One region of the Cohaesibacter sp. ES.047 genome, then DNA from elsewhere that is predicted to be linked to it. Evidence: riboswitches for the same ligand, from Rfam matches in the RefSeq annotation. Region 1 holds a riboswitch; each other region holds the start of a gene.
The links. Region 1 has a riboswitch for cobalamin ahead of CPH65_RS17205 (ABC transporter substrate-binding protein). Riboswitches for the same ligand answer to the same signal wherever they lie in the genome.
Positions count from the first base shown of each region.

Region 2: another riboswitch for cobalamin. It lies ahead of CPH65_RS19120 (DUF1636 domain-containing protein); the one in region 1 lies ahead of CPH65_RS17205 (ABC transporter substrate-binding protein).
Region 3: another riboswitch for cobalamin. It lies ahead of CPH65_RS06230 (iron ABC transporter permease); the one in region 1 lies ahead of CPH65_RS17205 (ABC transporter substrate-binding protein).
Region 4: another riboswitch for cobalamin. It lies ahead of CPH65_RS19140 (DUF4198 domain-containing protein); the one in region 1 lies ahead of CPH65_RS17205 (ABC transporter substrate-binding protein).

Region 1 is NZ_LT907844.1:3,750,770-3,752,969, forward strand. Features, by position in the region: gene CPH65_RS17205 (ABC transporter substrate-binding protein) at 1-938, opposite strand, end outside; cobalamin riboswitch at 1,066-1,276, opposite strand; gene CPH65_RS17215 (class I SAM-dependent methyltransferase) at 1,868-2,200, shown strand, end outside.
Region 2 is NZ_LT907844.1:4,166,644-4,168,843, reverse strand. Features, by position in the region: gene cobW (cobalamin biosynthesis protein CobW) at 1-804, opposite strand, end outside; gene CPH65_RS19120 (DUF1636 domain-containing protein) at 813-1,256, opposite strand; cobalamin riboswitch at 1,371-1,582, opposite strand; gene CPH65_RS19115 (sarcosine oxidase subunit beta family protein) at 1,783-2,200, shown strand, end outside.
Region 3 is NZ_LT907844.1:1,383,141-1,385,340, forward strand. Features, by position in the region: gene CPH65_RS06230 (iron ABC transporter permease) at 1-897, opposite strand, end outside; cobalamin riboswitch at 1,173-1,386, opposite strand; gene CPH65_RS06235 (substrate-binding domain-containing protein) at 1,892-2,200, opposite strand, start outside.
Region 4 is NZ_LT907844.1:4,172,625-4,174,824, reverse strand. Features, by position in the region: gene CPH65_RS19140 (DUF4198 domain-containing protein) at 1-792, opposite strand; cobalamin riboswitch at 946-1,171, opposite strand; gene cobO (cob(I)yrinic acid a,c-diamide adenosyltransferase) at 1,258-1,881, opposite strand; gene cobN (cobaltochelatase subunit CobN) at 1,878-2,200, opposite strand, start outside.

The sequences.
Region 1 (2,200 bases):
AAGTCCGACCACCCAGGACGCGCCAGCAAACTGTCGAAATGCACCTTCTGCGCTGCCTTGGAGGCTGGAAGATAGGATCGCTGATGAAACTTGATGATGACTTCGGGATCTTTCTTGAGAATAAACTCCGGTTCGAGCACAAAGGAATGTACTGACCCCTTCGAAGCAGGCTGTTTGGCGATGTCAATGTCGGACAGAATGCTGTCACCGCCCCCTTCGGCGATCATGTCATGCCAGCCGGAACCGGGGGTCGGAGCATGATAGTCAGCACCATGCTCCACATATATCGAGCGCTTCTTGACGCCTTTGAGACGCTCTTTGAGCAGGTCCTGATAACCCGTGAAAAAGGCATTGAGCTTTTCTGCCCGGTCGGGATGACCGGTGATATCACCAATGGCGGCAACGTTGGCTGTGTGACGCAAGGGATCCCAACCCGTCAGCACCAGAACGGGGATGTCGAAGGTTGCGAGCTTGTCGCGCGCTTCCTGCCATGCCCCGTTGCGCGGAAAGATCACGACATCCGGCTCCAGACCGATGATCGCCTCATAGTCGGGTTCACGCTGATTGACACCAGCAACCGCGACAGATCCGTCATCCGGCCAATAGCCAACTTCCTTCAGCGCATTGCCATCCATGCCGACAAGGGTCTCGATCCCGGCAACGGCCCGGACAAACTCGCCATTATAGGCATTGAAGGCCACGATCCGGTCGACAGCCTCGGCGAAAGTGACGGTTACATCGGATTCATCAGTAACTGAAATGGGTGCAGCCAGCGCCGTACCTAAAAACAAGAACAGCCCGACCATGAAGGCGATGATGGCACCGGCAATCTGTCGAGCGGAAAGACCTGATTGAAATACGTAGGGCAGCTGCGGGGTGGTCGTTCCGTGCGTAAAAGCGACGCGGACCAATCCCGAACCGAGGGAAGATAAAAGCATAATCCCGTGCTCCAGATGCGGCGAAGCAACCGAAGTCGGGCAAGTCTGATGCAATCAGAAAAGATATGGCGAAGACGCAAAGATATGCGCATTGTCATGCGACCCTCCTCCAGGACACCCCGCCCGGGTTGAATGAATGGACGTCGGCAGGTCTCCTGGCTTACAGGTCATTACGCTCCCCGACCTTCCCAGATCTACTTCGATCCAGTGGCCAGCTTGAGGGCGCTCTCTGTTTACAGTTGCGGGGACAGCTCCGGATTGGCGACAGGCTCAAGCATCTGCCACGCACCGGATTCCCTTTTCATTCCGTCAAGGAAACCGACGAACACTTTTATGCGACCTTTGACAAAAGCTGTCAATCGTAGCCCCTCTCAATTTGATCAAAGGGATGGGTGCGAGAAGCGAGTTCTGTTTATTCGATCAATAATACCAGATGCATCAGTTTTCGAATAAAATTCGTTCAAAGGTCTCTCGATCCTGCGGAACCGAGTGAGGCATATGACACGACGAATGGTATGGAGAGACTAGCATCCTGATGTGAAAACCCGACCCACCTGATTTGGGCTGCAAACTGGTTTAGAAACCAGGACCACCTCTGGATCGGATGGTCTAGCACAATCGCATGGGGGGCAAATTCGAGACCTCGCTTTTTGACGATCTCTTGAGCAGCCCGGTAGGCATCTGCACTATCAGGCTGATCCTGAAGGAGCTTCAGTGCCTGCAACTCGTCCAAAATCCCCTTTCGCATGGCGGGAACCAATTCTGCGGCCTTTCGAGCGCTGTCTGAGAAGGAGTCATTGTTCCATTGGTCAAGCAACACAAGAAAGAAGACGTTTCCCTCCTCCGCCATATTCCGGTGACACTTGCGGCCTATTCATGTCGGAACCGGCTGGTATCCTTTGCCTCCGGAACGAACGGACGGGATCATCATGACAGGGCAAAATGGAACGCAGCGGCAACTGAAGGCAACACTTGCCCTTCTTGACGAGGTGGCCAAGGCACTCGATGCCGACATCGCCATTGAACTCTGGGACGGGACGAGGGTGCCGCTGGGTAGGAAGCCTGACCCCGACCTCACAATCCGGATCGCCGATCCGGGCGTCATCGCGTCGCTGCTGCGCCGCCCCGGCCTTGACCGCATTATCCGCCCCTATATCAAGGGTCTAATCGATATCAAGGGCGGTACGCTTTATGATGTCGGCCTGCTATTCGCCTTTTCCCCTTCGCGCAAACGCCTCAAAAGGATACCGAAGGGCACCATC
Region 2 (2,200 bases), 420 kb from region 1:
ATCGTGGTCGTGATCATGATCGTCATCGTCGTGATCATCATCATGGTCGTGGTGGTGATGATAGTGCGCGGCTTCACGTCCCGCCATGTCTTCTTCGGCCTCTGAATCAAGGCCCAAAAGCACCGCGGTGGAGAGATTGCCATTCGTTGACGGGATCATTTTCACACCATCGCGGGCATGATCGGAGACCAGTTTCTCGACGGCTGCCATGGCTTCGGCTGAGACCAGATCGGCCTTTGACAAGACGATGAGATCTGCGCACTTGAGCTGATCATTGAACAATTCGTCGATCGGACTGTCGTGATCAAGACTCTCGTCCGAGGCGCGCTGGCGGGCGATGGCCTCTTCATTTTGGCTGTAATGCCCTTCGCTCAAGGCGGCGGCATCGGCAATCGTTACGACCCCATCGACGGTGACAGATGCCCGGACGCTCGGCCACTGGAATGCCTGAACCAGTGGTTGGGGCAGGGCGAGGCCGGATGTTTCAATCACGATATGGTCCGGTTTTGGGTCCCGCGCGATGAGCTTTTCCATCGTCGGCAGGAAGTCCTCGGCCACCGTGCAGCAAATGCAGCCATTCTTCAGTTCGACCACGTCGTCATCGGTGCAATTCGGATTGCCGCAATCCTTGAGCATGTCACCATCGAATCCCATATCCCCGAACTCGTTGACGATCAGAGCGATGCGCTTGTCACCAGCCTGCGAAATCAGGTTGCGAATGAGTGTTGTCTTGCCGGAACCGAGAAAACCGGTCACGACGGTTGCGGGGATTTTCTTGCCAACAATGGGAGGAGTAAAATTCATGTCGAGCCTCAATCGGATCTTTCGGAGAAATTGGGAGAAGGGTGCAGGCGCACGAGGGTGTTCTTGCGCACATGTGGAGGCCGGGCACGCCATGGTGGGAGCCCATTTTCAGCCTCATGAAAACTTTGGGTAAAGGAGACGATGTCCGCAATGCGCTCTTCGCTTGGGTCCAGTTGGCCAATGACAAAGCCAAATTTCCCTTGCGCGCGCAGGGCAACCGTGCAGGAAGACTGACATCCATTCATGCATTCGACCGGCTCGACGCTAAACGCTTCATCGAGGTCCGGGGTGCGGCCAAAGGCATTCTGTAGCGCCTCGAACAGCTGTTGACCTTCACAGCTCTCGCTGGTCGCATCCGCGCTCTTGGCTTCGTCGTTGGCTGTGTCCGGATCAATCGCACGGGGGCGTTTGCAGCTTACGCAGACCTGCAGCACTCCGGCCTTGGAGGACATGGATGTTCCTTTCTTGAACCCGGCAGTCAAACTGCGGGAATCAAACAGGCCAGCCGAAAGGGAATCAAATGAGGAAGCAAACGCGCTGCCACACCTCCGATACACCCCGACCGGTCGTGAATGGGTTCGGGTGGCAGGTCTCCTGGCTCACGGTCTGACACCTTTTCCCTTCCCGGACCGGGCGGTCCAGTGGCTAAAAAAGGCAATCCGCTTACAGTTGCGGGGGCAGCCATGGCATTGGCCCCGATTTGGGTCGTCCGCACCATGTTCCCTTTTCATCTCTAGCGAGATCCATCTCGCAGAGAACCATCCTGAGCATTCTTGTGCGCGATTGTCATCCCGTTGTCAATGCGGCGCGTTTTCTGATTGCAAATCCGTCGAACTGTTGATGCACAATCTTGCTTTCAAACTGGATTGATCTTGATTTTGACCTCAGGACACTGTGAGATGGTGCTTATATAATCATAATCATGGCACGGTGGTTTCCACTGAACAGCGCAACCGCAATTATTACAGAGATTCATTCATGAAATTTTCCCTTGTCTCTCTTGCCAGAAATGCTCTGAATTATCATCAGGACTGGCCCCGTCAATGGCGCAGCCCGCCACCCAAGAAACAGTATGACGTGGTCATCATCGGCGGCGGGGGACATGGCCTTGCAACAGCCTATTATCTGGCCAAGGAGCACGGGATCACAAATGTTGCTGTGCTCGAAAAAGGCTGGCTCGGCGGCGGCAACACGGGGCGCAACACCACCATCATTCGTTCCAACTATCTGTGGGATGAAGCAGCCCATCTTTATGAGAAATCCCTCTCGCTGTATGAGGGCCTGTCAAAAGATCTCAACTACAACATCATGCTCAGCCAGCGCGGCGTGCTCAATCTTGCCCACACTTTGCAAGATGTGCGCGACACCAAACGGCGGGTCAATGCCAACAAGCTTA
Region 3 (2,200 bases), 2.4 Mb from region 1:
GATGCGGTGACGCGATCCGATCAGCATGCGTCCGATGTGGGGGGAGACGAGGCCGACAAAGCCGATGATTCCAGACCCGGCGACCATCACACCCACGCTCAGTGAGACGATGATCATGACATAGAGGCGCACCCGTTCAGGCTTGATGCCGACAGCCAGAGCCGTGTCATCCCCCGATGCCATCGCATCCAGGTGCCGCCCGGCAATTTCGAGAAGAAAGATGGTTGTGATGGCCACGAGGATCGCGGCCAGAGCCATTTCCCAATGCGTGTTGGCAAGGGATCCCATCATCCAGAACATGACAGACCGACTTGCCTCAGGGGAATCCGAGGCAAAGATCAGAAACCCGGTGGCTGCATTCAACGCATAGCCGATCGCTATGCCGACCATGATCAGGCGCAAGGGGTCATTGCCGCCCGAGCGCCCGCCAATGACAAGGACGAGCACCATCGCAAACAGGGCTCCAACGAACGCAAAGCCCGATAGCGTGAGCGCACTGCTGGCCGCGGTTCCCCAGACCGTGATGGCAAAAGCTGCGCCCGTGGACGCGCCCGAACTGATCCCCAGAACGAATGGGTCCGCCAAGGGGTTGCGGACCATCGACTGAATGGCTGTCCCACATACCGCCAACGTTGCGCCAACGGCCAAGGCCATCACGATGCGGGGTGCACGGGAGGTCCAGACAATGGCATCAAAAGCCCATGAAAAGTCCGGCCCCGGGTCTGCGCCGGTCACATGCTGGATAACGACATTCAGCACGGTCAGCGGATCGATATAAACCGGCCCGATCCCAATCGAGACAATGCCCAGCACCAGAGCCAGACAGAAAAGCAGGAACGCGAGAAAAGCCTCGCGTCGATGATTGGCGATCAGCTTGTCTATGTGTGGCGTCGACAAAAAGCTATTCCTGATAACAAGGGAAATGGAGCGCTCGCTGAACAGCGTGCGCACGGAGGCTTAAAGCTGCCGGACTTTGGGAAGCTGCAAAGATTGCTCAGGGCGCGCGCCCTTGCTCTCGGACCGTGACGCAAAGCTACGACCGATAGGAATTTCCCAAACGGTGTGCGGCTCTAGAGCCCGACTTCAAATCGGTGGTGCGAATTTGGAAAGCTGGGTATTGATGACTGCAGAATCGTCATTGCAAACTCCTCTCGGCGCGCCCCGCACCGGATATGGGTGAATGGAATGATGGCAGGTATCCTGACTCATGGGTCACAACGCCTTCCCGGCCTTCCCAAATCGTTCGATTCAGTGGCCTTTCGGGTGCGCTCGCCAATTACAGTTGCGGGGGCAGTCACAGAATTGATGAAATCAATCACCTCACTGTGTTCCCTTTTCTCCGAGGACGTTCATACTCTCGAAGACACCATCAGCTGTTCTAGGTTGGATGAATATTGCCGCTCAAACAAGAGCGCGTTTTGGACATCTGTGGATTTAATCGGCGCACGTTGTCGCAGTCTCATGAAAACCAGCTGAAGGATTTGATCCGAACGGTCTATGGAACTGTAAAAACACGTCAAAACTCCTTGAATGCAATCACGCCCAATGCATCAGATTGTTGTCCATGATTGATGTAATGTTATAACGTAACGTTTATTAGCTGCTCTTTTTATGGATGTCCAGTGTCGGTGGCTTGCTATCAACACTTCAAGGATGCGGCCTTGATCCGCATCCGGCGAGATCAAGGAGCGCAACTCGATTCTCAGGAGCAACACGCGCCCGGTCGTTTGTCCGCCTTGACCGGCACGAACGGATCCCAGACACTTCTCAGGTGGGCCGTTGCTTCATTTGCTCGGCTCACAAAAAAGGGTTCTGATGACGCCCATCAGAACCCTCATATATGTCAGAGCTGGGCGACGGGGCTGTTCAGTCCCGTCGCTGTCCAAAGACCTTATTTGCGGTCTTTCAGCAGGTTGTCGACATTGTCCTTGGTCACGATGGTCCATGGAATGTCGTAACGGTTTTTCTGGCCATCATCCCAGGACAGGTCCGCTTCATACTGTTTCCAGATTTCGGATTCCGGCTTGTAGCCTTCACCTTTGACCGCACGCAGAGCAACGTCGATGCTGCCTTGCATCTGGCCACGAGCGTCCTGCAGGATCGATGTCATTTCGCCAGCTTTAACAGCACGAAGAGCATCGGTCACACCGTCGATACCGGCGATGGCGAAGTCCTTCACGTCAAGGCCAGCAGCCTTGAT
Region 4 (2,200 bases), 420 kb from region 1:
TCAATCGAGGTCGAACGCCTTGATCCAGATGACAGCGTCCTGAGACAGTTCCTTGCCTTCAAATTCGGTGTCCGGACCTGAGCCGAGGGCAGCAAAGCCCCAGAACCCAGCCTTTGGAATACCGAAGGTGAAGTAGCCATTCTCATCGGAGATTGCGACAACAGAGCCGCCTGGAGCAGGGTCTGCCTTCACCTCACCGGGGGCGTTGGCATCCATGTCAGGCTCGGCAGCCATATATTCGATTTCGATTTCAATTCCGGCAGCGGGTTTGCCGTCATTCAACACACGACCTGTGAAGGTGGAGCCCACGAGAATGTTGGTCGGCTTGTTGAGCGGAACAATCTCGGTTTTCAGGCCAACCGGCTCATTCCAACCGGTCGGAATGCCGCCCTTGTTGAGGAAGCTCTTGGTGATCTGCTGAATGTAGATGTCTTCACTGCCTTCATAGTAGGGGGCAGGCTCGACAACCACGATGTAGTCGCCGTTGCGTTTGACAGGAAGGGTCGCATCATAGGCGTCCGCTTCGTTCCCCGAGCCTTTGAAGGTCATCGGCTTGAGGCTGTCCATCAGGTCGATTTTCTTGCCTTTGTGAACCGCGAAGACAGCTTCCGGCTTGCCCATGTCCATGACATGGCCATTTTCAAACGGGTGCCAGAAAATCAACTTGTAGGGGACATCTCCAGCACGCGAGACATTGACGTCTGGTGTGTAGGCAAGCTGGAAATGGGCGAATGCTGCGGTCGAGAACAGCATGGAGGCGGCGAGCGCAGTCGCAGTTACAAATTTGTTCAAAAAAATATCTCCCGTGACAGGTTTGTCAAAGTGGAGACGCGCGAAAAGAAATATTCTTGGAGAAGGGAGGGCCAACGACGAAAGCGAAGAATGCCGTCAGGCGGTCTCTCCACCAAACGCATTCCCCGGCGTCTTGATTAGAGTGTTGATCCGAATGATCAACGTCCTGATGGCAGGTCTCCTGGCTTACGGGTCGTCGCCAATTTCCGCTCAAGCCTTCCCAGTCATAAAGACCAGTGGCAAATCAGGAGCGGCGGCTCGCCGAACACAGTTGCGGGGACAGCCATGGATTTGGTCCCTGATGGGTACACCTCACCATGTTCCCTTTTAATCTCCCAACCACGCTCGGGAAGGGAGAACCATCATGACAATAGTCCTAAAGGACTTTGGTCAGGCAAGTCAACTTGCCCGTATGGTGCAATTCAATGCAAATCACACATTGATGCACCGCATTGGACTTGACCTTTAGAATTCGATCCCTTCCTGCGCCTTGACGCCGGAGCGGAACGGATGCTTGATCAGCGTCATTTCAGTAACAAGATCAGCGATTTCGATCAGTTCGTCCTTGGCGTTGCGGCCGGTGATGACGACGTGTGTATCGTCCGGCTTTTCATCCCTGAGGAAGGCGACGACTTCGTCGATCGGCAGATAATCATAGCGCAGAACGATATTCAGCTCATCGAGCAGCACGAACCGGATTTCCGGATCGAGAATCGCCTCCTTGGCGGCATCCCATGCCGAGCGGGCATTGTCGATGTCCTTCTGGCGATCCTGCGTCTCCCAGGTAAAGCCTTCGCCCATAGACTTGATGGTGACAAGCTCGGGGAATTTTTCCAGAATCTGCTTTTCGCCGGAGTTCCATGCCCCTTTGACGAACTGGATCACCGCAATCTTGTGGCCGTGTCCAAGTGAGCGGAATGCCATCCCGAAGGCTGCGGTCGATTTGCCCTTGCCCTTGCCGGTGTGAACCATCACAAGGCCTTTTTCGATGGTCTTGGTGGCAAGGATCTTGTCTCGGGCTGCCTTCTTTTTTTTCATCTTCTCGGTGTGGCGCGCGTTTTGTGTCTCTTCATTCATGTCATCTGTCATGAAAGCATCTCCATTTGGGGGTCCCCTCGTTTTGACCGGTTTTGATTGAGATGGAAGGCGGCGCTGTTGGATCTTGGTGTCCATAGGCCGCGCTCGATCGCTTCCAAAAAGCGATCCACCATATCGTCATAGGCCGGTCGGTTCTTTTCCTTCAGGAAGTCGGCGACGTCATCATCTTTGATATAGGCCTCATAGAGCTGATCGAAATGATGGTCACCGACTGCGTTTGTGGTGGCTGCAAAGGCAAACAGATAATCAAGGGTCGCCGCCATCTCGAAGGCTCCCTTGTAGCCGTGGCGCATGACGCCGGCGATCCATT